Blastopirellula marina: one gene and its partner. The protein of the gene in region 2 interacts with the protein of the main gene of each other region in a pairwise test. Links are inferred from orthologs where the notes say so. Each region holds a gene or a part of one and is shown on either strand. Other genes may lie near its edges.

Region 1 (7,589 bases), on a different replicon or contig from region 2:
AGCCATCCCTGGCCGCTGCCAAGGAAGCCCCAGCTGACGACAACTTCTCGACGAAGAGCCCTCTGGACGCTGATGGCAAGTTCGATCCTTCCCTCGTTTCGGAAGTTTTGTGGCTTCGCTGGCGAGAAACGGTTCGCCGTCACAACCTCGGCAACGAGCGCCTTGGCCGTCTTGCTCCGACACTGACCGATCTGCCGACCGTCATCTGGAACACGCCGCTCGAATTCTACATGGGGCACAGCCTGGCCGAAATTCGCCGCTTGAAGACCCATGGCGAGAAGCGAGTCCGAGTCGTGCTCGAAGTCTTCTATCGCGTTCACGAAACGCTCGACCTAGCCCAAGGCCAACCACATTTGGCGATCGCTCTGCGTCCCAAGATGGTTCCTGTCCTTGAAACTTGGGGACTGGATCGCCTGATCAGCGAAACGCCTTTAAGCCGCAGTGAAGTGATGGATCGCCTGACCCGCCCGCTGCTGCAGCAGATTTTGACCGACGCCGGTCAAACGGTTTATGACCTGGCCGCTGGTCGTCTGGGCATCGAATCGGCTCCGCAGAGCGTTCGCATGCAGGCCCGTAACTTGGGTGTCACCCGAGCTCGCATCTACCAACTGCTGGAAGACTGCCAGAAGATCATGGCCGTCCGCTGGCCCGAAGGCCGTGCGATCCTCGAATCGCTTTGCCGCAAGGTCGAAGAAAAGCCCGGCGAAGGGGAAGCACGCCAGTTGCTGACCGCAACGAGAGACCTCTTCTACGCCGTGAAGAGCGAAGAAGACGAAGCCGATGTTGAAGAATCGGAAGTTGCCAGCGTGTAACTTGCCGGCTTGGCATGACGAAAAACAAAAACGCGTCCAGAGTTCCTGGACGCGTTTTTTTGTGCCATCGGCTAGGCTTCGTGGCTATCCCATTGCATGCCACGCCTACCGGCCTACTCAGGCCGCGTTGCGATGCAATCTGGGGCCGGGATGATCATTGCGTGGATCGAACCGGAAGGTTTGATCGCGTCCTTCGACCACGGCTCGTATGTCATCCAAATCTGGCAGGCGATGCAGGGCGGCCTTCGTATCCGCTTTCACCGTAAGAGCAGACATCATCGTCGAAATAGAGCCACTTCCTACGCTACGCGAGAGCCAGCCTAACTTCCCGCCATGCTTGCCGCGAGAACCGAACCACTCTTGATGCCGCAACTGAAGTGTCTTTGCCAGGCGAATCCGGTCGGAAGTTACGCGGCCCAGTTGGTTCGGTTCGTTCAAATAAACGTGCGCCCCGGCTGCCACTTCGCACATACCACCGGCTTCGGCAATCCAAAGACCGATATCGAGGTCGGCGTATTGCTCCATCCGTGTGCAGAAACCACCTACCGCTGCTAGCAGTGAATAGCGGTAGAAAGCTGCCTGCAGCATCGGTGCTTGCATGCTGTCAACCGAGCCGGCGGCACGCATCCCGAAATCATCCGCCAGCACGCCATGCACAGGCTCGTTACCGTCCGAGAAGTACACCTGCGGGGCAACCGCCATGACTTCCGTCTGCTGAAAGCATGCCAGAGCATCTTCCAGCCAGCCTGCGTCTACAGTGGCACCAGCGGCCAGCGTATGAACGATCGGAGCGTTGCACATCGACCAAGCCACCGCCAGCAGTTCGACTTCACTGCGAGCCGCAGGAACTTCAATCAGGCGGACTTCTTCAGCAATATTGTAAGGGTCGTCGTAGTAACCAGAATGAGGCACAACAATCTCACAGTAGCTGGGACGATTCTCCAGCAGCGAGATCAAGGTTGTTTCCAGTCGGTGAGCGTTGTCAACGCTCGGAATGACGATCGAGACTTTCAGCACAGAAACTTATCCTTCTGCCGCGGCCTGACACTCAGGGGGAAGACCAAGGTACGCTAGGTAGGGCTAGATTGGCCGGGCTCACGTTGGAATAATTCGGACCAAATGCGGTCACAAGTTTACCTGTTTTGCCTCAAAACCGACGATGCCGCTGGCAGAAAGATGCACAGAGGCCAGGCTAGCAGCTAGCATTCGCCCGAGCGGAAACATGATAGAGGCACGAATGCATCAGGCTGCGTCCAGAACCATGCCGCTGCACGAGACACATGAGCAAGTCTCAAACGGCCAAGCCCCCTGCGGAAGAACTCAGGGAGTCAGTTCGAAGTCGATCGTATTCTTGCCTGCAACGATATCGGCTTTCAGTTCACTGGTATTTGGCCGGCTATACTTTTCAGGAAGTAGATGGCCGCGAGGCTTCGACGGCGCACTTCGCTGGTTCGGATTGTAATTTGGGTCTTCCTCGGTGCTGGCGGTCTCCGTCAGAGGCTCTCGTTTGACAATCGTCACCTGGTAATGCCCTGGCCGCGTTCCGCCAGGAATGCTGGCAGAACTCAGCTGAAACTTCCCTTCTTCATTCGTTTTACCAACCGCTGCGTCGCCGGAATCGGAGCGAAACACGACGACCGCGTCCACCACCTTCGCGCCTTGCATCGTCACCGTTCCCTCAACCGACGCCGCGTCGCTGGGCAGGCCATTCGAGGAACACCCACCCCAGGCCAATACACCAAGCATCAACCAAACCCATTGCCACGATCGGGCATGCCCTGTGGGAAAAGACATAGAAACATCTCGCTCATTCGAAAGTAGATCACGTAAGTTCAAGAGGCCCGCCAGCGTTGGGACCGGTAAGCCTCGACAATCCCGACAGGATGCCGGAAGAACGCAGCTTGGTCTTACGAGCCGATGTTTACTTCGCCACCGGCTTTACTTCCCAAAGCACCCCAAACGCCGTATGGGCTGAGACTATTCGAATTCTCAGCGGAACTTAGGTTGCCGGTATCGATTGTGTCTGGAACAAAGTGAGTCGACCCGTCGGCACGCAACGTTAATACGCCACCTGGATGATTACTCGTCGGAGCGATCAACGAAGTGACGCTGTCGCCGCTACCGTTGTTCCCCTCGACGCAACTGGGCGAGTTGGGAGGCAGCACCGTCATAAAGCCAGCTCGCTCGGTCTGACCATCAGCAAACCACCAACCGCCGCGCCCTTTCACGGCACTTGCGTCCAGGTAGAAGCGACCACTTGCTTCTGCTAGGCAGTTGATCGGACTTGTCGTCAAATCACTTACGCCGGTGACAACCCCTTCAGTAACGCGGATCTGACCGGAACGTGCGCCTAGACTGTATTCGTTTACGTTTCGTTCGCTCATGGCAATGGTATTGCTGGTTCCGTCAGTGATGTCGCGGAACGATGTCCCGTCGCGTTTGGCAAACAAGCCTCGAACCTTCGTTGCGTCGCGGGTGTTGCCCATCGAATCGCCTAAGCTGAATCGATAGTTGAAGTGGTTGGTGAGCGTTCCGGAGTAGCTGTCAGAAGGGCAACGATACATTTCGGGACACACATTCCAAGGCCCCCAAGATTCCCATGTGTTGCCACCATACGGCGGCTTCGAGGCGTCGCCCGCAGCAATGCGATCGAACATCGCGTTCTGTTCAACAAACGGCAGCAGTGGAATCAGACCGTTCAAGCGACCATTGTTCTGAGTCGATCCGCTTGTGGTCCCTGTGGCCCGGGGAACAAAGCTGCCGTACGTGTCATGATAGTTATGTAAAGCTAATCCCAACTGTTTTAGATTGTTGGAACACTGCATACGCCGGGCAGCCTCACGAGCCTGCTGCACAGCTGGCAGCAGTAGCGCAATTAAGACCCCGATAATGGCTATAACGACCAGCAGTTCCACCAACGTAAAACCCAATTTACGAACCGTGACGCTTGCTTGAGGACGACTGAACACTGAGTAATTCAGAATCGGAAAGGAACGAAGCATAAGTAGAGCCGGATGAAAAACGTGTGGGGTGAGAGAGGCCAGCAAACCAACGGCCGACCAAGAAAAATGTAATCTCGGCGATGCAGTGGAGGGGGATCTTACGCCGAGAAGGGGAGGGAAAGAACAATCAATAACTATTAGTTTTGTTATGTTATTGCCAGAACATAAAAAGTTCAAGCAATTACACAAGGTAATGGTGGTTCGCAGGCTTCAAAACGTGCTACATGACCGTATTTTAGGTGGTTCGCGGCTCGCTCGCCCACAGCTCTAACATCTTCAGAACCAACTCAACCGCTTGTTCCATTTCATCCAAACAGGCCCATTCCAAGGGCGAGTGAGGGTTGTGCTGCCCGGTCGATAGATTTGGTGTCGGCAATCCCATCGCTGTCAGCTGCGAACCATCGGTCCCACCTCGAATGACGCGTTTGTTGCAAGGACGTTCCAGCGCACGATGGGCCTTTTCGGCAATCGGCACGGCGCGAGGTTCCTTTTCCAGGCCGTCTCGCAAATTCCGATACTGCTGTGTGATGGTCACCTTGATCTCGCACCCGGGAAAATCTCCTTCGACCTCTTTCGCCAGATCGCGGATTAGCTGGGCCTGGGCTTCTAGTTCGTCGGTATCGAAGCTGCGAAGCAGGCACTGGACAGTCGTTTCCGCGACACCTCCCTCGACGATATAAGGATGGATAAAGCCATCGCGCTGGTCCGTCGTTTCTGGCGAAAGCCGATCGGTGGGCAACTTGGCGACCAATGCACCTGCGGCGCGTATCGCGTTGACCATGCGTCCTTTGCCGATCGAGGGATGAATGTTCACTCCCTTCACGGTCACTGTAGCCAGGTCGGCGGAAAACGTCTCTTCGTTCAACTCGTTCGCGCCTGGGCCATCGAGCGTATAGCACACATCGGCCCCTAGTTTCGCAAGATCGACGTGATCGACCCCGTGGCCGATTTCTTCGTCGCAAGTAAACAGAATCTTGAGCGTCCCGATTTCAGGCCCCTTCCTTTCCAGCACTCGCTGGGCGACTTCCATGATGACCGCGATGCCTGCCTTATCGTCTCCACCCAATAGCGTTGTGCCATCGGTGGTGATCAGCGTGCAGCCGTGCAGATCGTTGAGTTCGGGGTTTTCGCGAACGGTGATCACCTTCGACGGATCGCCTGGCAAGGGAATGTCGCCGCCGGAGTAGTCCTCGATGACCTGTGGCTTGACGTTTTTCCCAGTCGTTTCAGGCGAAGTATCGACGTGGGAATTAAGTGCCACCACAGGGCAGTCCATCACCTTTCCTTGAACCGTTCCGTATACCAGGCCGTGTTCGTCTTGTACCGCGTCGACAACCCCCATCTGCAGGAGTTCGTCGGTTAACAATTTGCCGAGCACCAACTGCCCATCGCTGCTGGGGTACTTACCGCCGGGGTGACCTGCGGTCGTGTCGATCTGGGTGTATTTGAGAAATCGCTGGAGTAAACGTTCGCGGCTCATGGAGGTTCCTTCGAAGGAAGCATAGTCAGTTCCCTCCAGCTTAGTGAAACCGGGCAGAATTCGACACCCTCCGTCGTTATTCCCCAGGCGTTGTGATACGTTGGTGGTCTGAGCAAGGCATTTCAGCTAGTTCTTTGGGGAAGGATAACGCAATGGCGGAAGCGGCGGTTCGGTATTTGGTGTTCGATGTGGAATCGGTCGCCGACGGCAACCTCGTTTCTCGGTTGAAATATCCGGACGAGGGGCTCTCGCCTGAAGAAGCCGTCAATCGCTTTCGTGCCGAGTTGCTCGAAGAAAAAGGAAGTGACTTCATCCCCTATACCTACCAGATGCCTGTTTCGGTAGCGATCGCCAAGCTCGACATCGAGTTGAACCTGATCGATCAGGTGGTACTGGACGCCCCCAAGTTTCGCCCGCCGATCATTACCGATCACTTCTGGCGTGGCTGGAAAGCATACCGCCGGCCGACATTCGTGACCTTCAATGGCCGCGCATTCGATATTCCGCTCATGGAATTGGCCGCATTTCGTTTCGGGTTGAGCGTGCCGGATTGGTTCAACTTGAACGCCAAGAACTTCGAGCAATCGCGTTATCGCTACAACAACGATTCCCACTTCGACCTGTACGATGTGCTGACCAATTATGGGGCCAGCCGCTTCACAGGTGGCTTGAACCTGGCCGCGAACTTGCTGGGCAAGCCTGGCAAGATGGAGATTGAAGGGCACATGGTGCAAGACCTGTATCACGAAGGAAGGCTCGAAGAGATCAACGAGTACTGCCGCTGCGACGTGCTCGACACCTACTTTGTCTTCCTCCGCTGCTGCGTGATGCTCGGGAAGATCACGCTCGACCGCGAGCAGGAATTGATTCACCAAACCAAGACCTGGCTCGAAGACCGAGCCAACGAAACGCCCATCTATCAGACTTACTTAGAAGGCTGGGGCGATTGGGAAAATCCCTGGGATTCAGACGCTGGGGAGTAACTCTTGGTACGAAAGAAAAACAAGAAGAAGAAACGAGCGGCGGAAACGCAAGCTCCGCAGAAGGATCGACGCATGATCTGGCTGTTCGTGATACTGGGTATCTTGGCGGTCTTGGTCATCGCGCCGATCGTTGTGCTCTCGGTATACGTCGATGATTGGTCTCGTGACCTTTCCACCAATCATGCCGAAACCACGCAAAGCAACCCCAACCCATTGCTGCAACCGCTGACAATCCCTGGCGACCGCAACCAGGCCACATCGCTGGTTACCAATGCAATCGTACACCTTGAAAACTGGAACATCGAAAGTATCAGTACCGAAGGCAAACGCACCATCATCAAAGCAACCCGCAAGACCAAGCTCTTCCAGTTCACCGATGATATTATCGTCTACCTCAACGACGTCGACGACGGCATTCAAATCACAGCCACCAGCCAATCGCGTGTCGGCAAGGGAGACCTCGGACAGAACCCCCGGAACATTGCCGAGTTGATGTCGAAAGTCAGGACACAGCTCAAGCCATGAAGATCGGCCTGCACTGTCCCGAGGTTCCCGGCCACCTGAACCCCATGACCACGCTCGGCTGCGAGCTACAGCGTCGTGGCCACGAGGTCACCTTCCTGGGGTGCCAGATGGCCGAGAGCATCGTCCAGCGCAGCGGCCTCCCGTTCTATGCCCTAGGCCCCGACGACCTGCTGAACGATCGCCTGGAGCAAACCTTTCGCGACCTCGGTAAGACATCCGGCATACAAGGGATGATGACAACCGGCAAGATCTTCGGCATCCAATCGAAGATCGTCCGGCAGTACATCGGCCAGGCATTCGACGAGTTCCCCTGCGATGGTCTGGTGATCGATCAAGTCTCACCGGCCGCCGCACTGGAAGCCGAATCGGCTGCGATTCCTTACACGGTGGCGTGCAACGCGTTGGCCGTTTACTGGGATCCGTTTATGCCGCCACCACCACTGCCATGGGACTACCGTACCGACCTATACGGCCGCGTGCGAAACGAAGTCGCTAAGCACCTGGTGCTGTGGGCGTATCGCCTGTTGGCTGCCGAAAAGAAAGTAGGTGTCGATCCGCTGAAGCTGATTCGGGGGAATGACCAGGCCCTGCTGCACCTTGCCCAGCAACCGGCCTTTTTTGAATACCCTCGCACGAAGTACCCCGAGCGGCTCCACTATACCGGCCCCTGGCACCGCTCCGAGCGAGACGACACAACGATCGAATTCCCCTGGGACTGGCTCGATGGGCGGCCGCTGATCTATGCCTCGATGGGGACCCTGCAGAACGCCGTTAGCCACGTCTTTGG
Region 2 (7,542 bases):
GCCGGCAGCAGAGGGTAGTCGAAGCCGTACGTGTTGACCCAGTACATGCAGTCGCAGTGGCCCGAGACCACCCCATTGACCACGTGATCTTCCAGGTCGGTGATGCCTGCAACGGGGACGGCAGCCTTGATCCGTTCGTCGATCGCGGCGATGTACCAACTGTAAGCTCCGCCACCGCTACGCCCGGTCACGCCGATTTTCTCCGGATCGACGTCATCCCGCGATTGCAGCAGGTCGATGGCCCGCACGCAGTTCCAAGCTTCGACCCCGGCTGGCGTGTAGCCACGGTTGGTCCACCATTGGCCGGAGTCGTCATAGAGACCTCGGTGTTTCCCTTCGATTTCTCCCAACTGCAGCGTATCAAGCGTCAGACAGACGAAGCCATGCCGGGCAAACCAGGCCCCGTGATGCTGGTAATGGGACTTGTTGCCGTAGCTGATGCCATTCTTAACGACCCGGCCGTGCCCGCACACATACAGCACCGCCGGAAGCTTTCCTTCGACCTTTGCCGGGCGATACAGATTGGCCGTAACGTACAGGCCAGGACGCGATTGGAAATGGATTTTTTCAACGACGATTCCATCGCGCTCGATGGTGCCGGTCGTGGTGACTTTCAGATCGGTCTTTTCGGGCCAGGGATCGAGCCCGAGCATTTCCTTGAGCTTCTGCTGATACTCGCCACGCTTGGCCTGCCAATCTTCCAGCGACTTGATATCAGCCAGCGGAGCACCGGTCATGTTTGCGGTCTCGGCTTGGAAATAGGCTGCGACCTGCTTGTCGCCAGGCGAGAGTTCCTCACCCGTGGCAAGCGGTGTGATGATGGCAAGAACAAGCAGAGTAACAAGGGTGCGCATGGGCAGGATCTCCGGAAGGAAATAACTTCGGTGGGAGTCTCATCATGCCCCTTTCGCTGGCCTGCGTCAAAAGGAATTTGGCCCACTGCACGAAAAAAGGCCAGGACTTCCAGAGGAAGACCTGGCCTTTGTGATGTCACGTGTCATTCCTGGCGATTATTCGCCGAGGAGTTCTTTGATCTTCGGCGTGACGGCGTCGGCCCACAACTGGTAACCCTTCTCTTTTGGGTGCAGCAGGTCAGGCATGATTTCCTTGGGCAGCGTGCCATCTTCGGTTAGGAAGATGTTGTTGATGTTCAGGAAGGTGACGTAGTCTTTGTCCTTCATCTGCTTTTCGATAATGGCGTTGGCACCGTCGTTCAGTTGACGCAGTTGATCTTCGGTCTTGGCACCACGTGGGAAGATGGCCAGCAGCAGGATCTTGGTTTCCGGGTGCTTTTCGTGCAGCTTTTCGACAATCGCTTTCACGCCGGCAGCGGTGTCTTCCGACTTCTCTTTGCGGTGGCCGGTGTTGTTGGTGCCGATCATGATGACGGCAACTTTCGGCTCGTAGCCATCCAGTTCACCATGTTCGAATCGCCACAGGACATGCTCGGTGCGATCACCGCCGTAGCCCAGGTTCAGTGGGTGCCACTTTGCGAAGTTTTCGTCCCAGGTCTTCTTGCCGGAGCTTTCCCAGCCGTGGGTGATTGAGTCGCCGATGAAAACGACGTCGACCTTTTCGGCGTCTTCAATCGCTTTCAGCTTTTCTTCGTGACGCTTCACCCACCACCCTTCGCGCGGAACAGGCTTCAGGGCTTCGATTGGTTCCTTCGTGGCGGCATCTTGAGCCCAGGCCGGCATGGCCAGGACCAGGGTGAGCATCAGGCAGGCAAAACAACGCATCGTCTATCTCCTGGGGAAAAGTAGGTAATCTTCAGGTGAGTCAGCTCGGCGGGGTTACGGTTTGCCGAATCGTCTAGTCTCTCTGACACGCCGCCGCGGGTCAATTCCTTGAGCCGTAATTGCCCAGTAAGGGAGGTTTTCGGTACTTAATTTCCCATTTGGGCCCTGAAAATGGCCGGGCCGATTGACGAAAAAGGGCGTATTCCTTACATTGTGGGGTTTCCAGATCAAACAAATTCGACGCCTAGAGTGTCGATTACCATTTACCTAACGAAATCCCACTAAAGGAACTGTCGCGTGCCGGTTATTAACGAGCGCCATCAGGAGTTGAAGCGTCGACGTCATCGCAAGAAGGTTTACGCTAAGTTCAAGGCCAAGTTGGCGAAGAATCCATCCAACGACGAAAAGCGCAAGATCGCCGGCAAGCTCCGTAAGCTGACTCCAGCTGCGGAAGAACTGATCCAACGCTGGGGCCTCGACGTCTAAGCGACTCGGTCCAGCAAGCGAGATTGAAAAGAGCGGAGTCCCATGGCTCCGCTTTTTTGTTGCGCGAGTTTCATCTCCCGTCGACCATATGGATTCGCGGGTAGCCCGCGGTTGCTTGCAACCCGGGGAGGCGAAGCCGACAGGAGGTGCCTGTACGATTCGCCTGGTCCTAACAGAAAGAGCTCTATTCGCTGCGTTCCCCAGGTTGCAAGCAACCTGGGCTACCCGGTGCCCGGTACGTATGGCTTGGGATGATGTTGCTCTAGCCGGTTGCCAGGTGCTTCTCAATTGCCTGGAAGATCTCGTCAGGCTCGGTCATTCGGCCGGTTCCTTCGACGCGGCAGCTTTGCCAGCCGCTGTCGGGGCCGATCATCTGGACGCCATCTTCGACCAACTGCTGAACGTTGCGCTGCACGGCGGGATGGGCCCACATCTCTTTGTTCATCGCGGGACACATCATGACGTCGCCGGTGAACGCCAGGTAGAGGGTGCTCAGCAGGTCGTCGGCCAAGCCGTGAGCAGCCTTAGCCATGAAGTCGGCCGAGGTCGGCACGATGCATAGTAGATTCGCCCGGCGCGCAAGTTCGATATGCGCGCCAAGGGGCATCGCGTCGTCAAAGAGCTCTGTGTGAACTCGCTTTCCCGACAGCGCGGTAAGAGTCGCCGCGCCGACAAAATGATGGGAAGCAGGGGTCATCACCACGGTGACGTCGACATCTGCTTTGACCAGTTGGCTGACCAACGCAGGCGTTTTGTAGGCGGCAATCCCGCCGGTGACGCCGATGATGACCGTTCGCTGGCTCACAGTTCGTCGCTCATCATCGCATCGAACGACTTGATCATCACGTCGCTATCTGCGGTGGTGCGAAGTTCGTTCGAGGTGTCGAGGAAGATCTTATCCTGCTTGATCTCTTCCAGCACGATTTCCATCTTGTTGTCAGAGTTCATGTCGACCAGCGGACGGCTACCGGCATTCAAAGCCACCAGACGCTTCTGGATCAGGGTCGACAGCTTAAAGCGACCACCCACCTTCTTGATGATGAATTCTTCTTTCAGTTCTTCGAGCATTGCTCCTCCTTTTCCTGACGGATAATGTCTGCAAGTTGTGCGGCGGTTTGGTCGGCGGCACCAAGTCGGTTGGTCACGTGATAACGATACCACGCGGACGCTTCCATCTCTTTCTTGGCCGTTTCCAGTCGCCGCTGGATGGCTTCTTCTGTTTCGGTGCCTCGGTCGCGGAGTCGGCGTTCCAGTTCTTCTGCCGACTCGGGACTAAGGAAAATCGTGACGGCTTCGGGGTACTTCTGGGCTACCTTGGCGGCACCTTCGACGTCGATTTCCAGCAAAACGGATACGCCTTGGTTCAGCCGGGCTTCCACTTCGCTACGCAGGGTGCCGTATAGGTGCCCTTTGCGGAAGACCTCGACGTACTCCAAAAACTCGTCGGCATCGATCCGCTGCTGAAAGTCTTCCTTGGGAAGAAAATGGTAATCGATACCATTCTGCTCCCCGGCTCTCGGCTCGCGGGTCGTTGCGGAAATACTCAGTTCGATGGGGGGCTGCCCCAAAGCCAACAGCTTGCGCACCACGGTCGATTTGCCGACGCCTGACGGCCCGGACAAGATGACCAAATTGCCTGGTGTGCTGCCTGTCATATCACTCGATGTTTTGGATTTGCTCGCGGATCTTCTCGATGGCGGTCTTCATCTCGACCACGCCTCGGGCGATCTCCGCGTCGTTGGCCTTCGAGCCGATCGTGTTGGTCTCGCGGAAAATTTCCTGCGTCAGGAAGTCGAGCTTTCGCCCGGCCGATTCTTCCTGCGTAAGGAACTTTTCAAACTGACCCAGGTGGCTTTTCAGCCGGACGATCTCTTCGGAAATGTTCACGCGATCGGTGAAAATCGCCACTTCACGCAGGAGCGTCGCCGGGTCGACCGTTACGTCGTATTCTTCCAGGACCTTGTTTACTCGCTCAGTCATGCGGTCTCGATAGCCATCGACCACCAGTGGTGACTTGGCTTCGATCGATTCCAGGTGCGAGGCGATAATCGCGAGGTTCTCGCGAAGATCCTTGGTCGTGTTCTCTCCCTCGGCCCGCCGCATCGCGTCGAACTTCTCGAGGGCCACTTTCAGTGTCTTTTCAATTACCGGCCAGGCATTGAACTGCTCGTCGTCGGTGTTGGTGTTCTCTTGCACCACGCCAGGCAGTTGCAGGACGGAATCGAGATGGGGTGTCTCCGACAGGCCCACCTTCGCGCCAACCTGGTGGATCTGGTGCATGTAGCTTTCCAGCACGGCCGTATCGATGCGGTACTTGTCGGCGGTGACGTCTTGCTTGAGCCGCAGGTTGATCGTGATGGTGCCGCGGTTGATGTGTTTCCGCGTGACGCTCTCGATCTGCGATTCCAGCCCGCTGAACAATTCGTTGCCACGCACGGCCAGCTTGAAGTAACGGTTGTTCACCGAACGCACTTCAACCGATACGGAGACACCTTCCGCGTGCAGGTGGGCATCGCCATATCCGGTCATGCTCAGCAGCATGGTTTCTCTCTTCGCGAACCCGCGAGGCTAACGTGAATTGGTCGGGAAGGTAACGAACAAAACTTCCCTGACGTTTTGCCGAGGGAAGTTTCGCAGAGTGATCCGTTGCGACTGAGCGTACTACTCAGCGGGCTTCTCTTCGGTCGCTGGGGCTTCCGGAGCGGCGGTTTCAGTCGGAGCGGAATCCGCTGGGGCGGCATCGGCAGCAGGTGCTGCGGCATCCGCGCCACCTTCCGCTGGTGGTTCCAGGTCGGCCGGAGCGGCATCGCCTGCGGCAGGAGCGGCGGTATCTGGTGGGGTCTTTTCGTCCGATGGAAGCGTCAGCGAGGGACCACCGTCGCCAGGAAGCGTGTCGCCTGGCAGACCGGTCGCCGCACCACTGCCACTACCGGTCAGCTTGCTCGCACCCGAATCTTGCAGGCCCATCGTGGCGAAGATGCACAGCAGAATCCAGAAGACAGCCACAACGACCGTGATCCGGGTGAACATGTCGCCGGCTTTCGCACCAAAGGCACTCTGGCCGCCAGCACCACCCAGGGCACCGGTCAAGCCGCCACCACGACCGCGCTGCACGAGCACGACCAGGATCAGGAAGACCGATGTCAGCAGAAGCAGGGGGCCGAAAATGTACTGCAGAAACCCGAAAAGGATGGGACTGGTCATGATTGGCTACTTATGAAAACGTCCGTGTCTGGATTCAAAAGTGGGATCGCTTCATGAGCAGATCCCGACGGGGAATATGGGGGAAACGACTAGCCTTTCGCTCCGGCAATAATGCCCAGGAAGCTGTCGGCTTTGAGCGAGGCACCACCAACCAGGGCACCGTCGATGTTCGGCTGCGAAAGGAGTTCGGCCGCGTTGTCCGGCTTAACGCTTCCGCCGTACTGAATGCGAACCGACTCGCTGACGGTCTCGCCATACTTGGCGGTCATCAAAGCACGAATGCCGGCGTGCACTTCTTCGGCTTGCTCCGGCGTAGCGACCTTACCGGTGCCGATGGCCCAAACAGGTTCGTAAGCGATAACAACCGAATCCATTTGCTTGGCGGTCACACCAGCCAGGCTGCCGTACATTTGTTCGGCGACCACGTCGGCTGTCTTGCCCGATTCACGTTCTTCGAGCAGTTCGCCCACGCATACGATCGGCGTCAGGCCAGCAGCCAGAACGGCATGCACCTTCTTGCAGACGTCGGCGTTGGATTCGCCAAAGATGTGGCGGCGTTCGCTGTGGCCCAGGATCACGTACTGGCAGCCGATGTCCTTGGCCATGTCGGCCGAGATTTCACCGGTGAAAGCACCCGAGGCTTCGTGGTAGCAGTTCTGAGCACCGACACCCACTTTGCCGCCGGCCGCGGTGGCAATGGCATCGAGGTAAACAGCAGGAGCACAAACGGCAACTTCGACCGCGTCGCCGGCCGTATTGCCTTCAGCAACGGCTTGCACCAATGCGACCCCTTCGGCCTTGGTGGTGTTCATTTTCCAGTTGCCAGCAATGAAAGGACGTCTCACCCTTCGTTCTCCCTTCGGACCGCCTTGGCCGATGAAATAGCAATGACTCAGATTGCTCTAAGTCGTGATGTCGGTTCACAATGAAACCCAACAATATAACAGAGTGCTTGCATGGTCGTCGAGGTCACCTACGCCCCCGTAGGAAGAACTATTCCTGGCTCGTGTCCCCAAGCCGTCTCCCCCACGGACGGGGGCAAGGGGGCCGGTGGGCTTAAGTCCCCTTATACGCAGCTTGTCGTCTTAATTGACCGGTTCGGTCTTCTGGTACGAGCCTAGAATCTCTAACCGCAGGGCCTTCTTTTCGAGCGAACTCACCGTGCGGCGGATCTTCAGTTCGCTGCAATGCCCCTCCATTTCCACGAAAAACAGATACTCTTCCGGGGAATTGGCCACCGGGAACGACTCGATCCAGGTCAGGTTCAGCCGGTTCTTTTTGAAGATGTTCATCGCGTCGGCCAGCGCCCCAGGCTTATGCTCTGTCTGGAAGAGCAGGGCCGTCTTGTCGTTGCCTGTCTTGGGGCCCATCTCGTGCGAGATCACCGCGAAACGCGTGATGTTGTTCGGGTTGTCCTCGATGTTCGAAGCGATCGTCTCTAGGTTGTAATTGATGCCTGCGGCACGACTTGCGATCGCGGCGGCTCCTTCCTTCTGGGCGGCCAGTTGGGCGGCGGCCGCCGTGCTGGTCATCTCAATCGGCCGAGCGGCCGGAAGATGCTTGGCCAGCCAATTACGACACTGAGAAAGGGCCTGAGGCTTGCTGAACACCTCTTTGATGTCCTCGCGTTTGCACTTGGCCAGCAGTTGATGGTGGATGTGCAGCTTCACCTCGCCGCAGATCTTGGCCGGATGTTTGGCGAACATATCGAGCGTGTCGGTCACCCGGCCGTCGTTGGAGTTCTCGACCGGAACGAGCCCGAAATCGGCCTGATTCCGCAAGATTTCCTCGAAAACGGTCGCGATCGTCGCGACTGGGCTATAGTCGGCATTGGCCCCGAACTTTTCGACCGCGGCCTGATGCGAGTAGCTGTATTGCGGTCCCAGATAAGCAATGCGCAGTCGCCGCGAAGCACTTCGGCACAGGCTCAAAACCTCTTGCAGTACCGGCGAAACTGCCTCGCTCGACAGGCTCGTCTTATTCGATTTAAGCAGCTTCTGAAGCTCGGTCTCTTCGCTGCTAAGCTGCTGCTCGATTGTCTTGCCCGGCTCGGCCTGGACCAACTTCTGGCAGGCATCGACCCGTTTGGCCAGCAGTTCAAGGATCTGCTGAT

The links.
Region 1: the proteins of tpiA (region 2) and pepT interact in binary tests that used the Escherichia coli proteins (3 or more experiments, as listed by UniProt). The link is inferred for Blastopirellula marina from one-to-one orthologs.

Annotation. Positions count from the first base shown.
Region 1 is NZ_PUIA01000017.1:384,206-391,794, forward strand. Bases 3,173-6,102 are described here. They hold pepT (peptidase T), read right to left. Parts: upstream 5,295-6,102; coding sequence 4,050-5,294; downstream 3,173-4,049. Other genes in these bases: C5Y96_RS07535 (DUF1559 domain-containing protein), read right to left, coding at 3,173-3,814; C5Y96_RS07545 (3'-5' exonuclease), read left to right, coding at 5,447-6,102. In the rest of the region: C5Y96_RS07520 (hypothetical protein), read left to right, coding at 1-812; C5Y96_RS07525 (glycosyltransferase), read right to left, coding at 930-1,829; C5Y96_RS07530 (carboxypeptidase-like regulatory domain-containing protein), read right to left, coding at 2,133-2,606; more of C5Y96_RS07535, read right to left, coding at 2,720-3,172; more of C5Y96_RS07545, read left to right, coding at 6,103-6,277; C5Y96_RS07550 (DUF1499 domain-containing protein), read left to right, coding at 6,281-6,802; C5Y96_RS07555 (glycosyltransferase), read left to right, coding at 6,799-7,589. UniProt on the Escherichia coli protein: Cleaves the N-terminal amino acid of tripeptides.
Region 2 is NZ_PUIA01000057.1:294,374-301,915, reverse strand. What follows is about bases 4,397-7,279. They hold tpiA (triose-phosphate isomerase), read right to left. Parts: upstream 6,275-7,279; coding sequence 5,519-6,274; downstream 4,397-5,518. Other genes in these bases: pheA (prephenate dehydratase), read right to left, coding at 6,515-7,279; secG (preprotein translocase subunit SecG), read right to left, coding at 4,887-5,429; C5Y96_RS18275 (YicC/YloC family endoribonuclease), read right to left, coding at 4,397-4,766. In the rest of the region: C5Y96_RS18305 (alpha/beta hydrolase), read right to left, coding at 1-854; C5Y96_RS18300 (platelet-activating factor acetylhydrolase IB subunit), read right to left, coding at 1,011-1,739; C5Y96_RS18295 (DUF6800 family protein), read left to right, coding at 2,037-2,225; C5Y96_RS18290 (flavoprotein), read right to left, coding at 2,488-3,030; C5Y96_RS18285 (DNA-directed RNA polymerase subunit omega), read right to left, coding at 3,027-3,293; gmk (guanylate kinase), read right to left, coding at 3,278-3,880; more of C5Y96_RS18275, read right to left, coding at 3,882-4,396; more of pheA, read right to left, coding at 7,280-7,542. UniProt on the Escherichia coli protein: Involved in the gluconeogenesis. Catalyzes stereospecifically the conversion of dihydroxyacetone phosphate (DHAP) to D-glyceraldehyde-3-phosphate (G3P).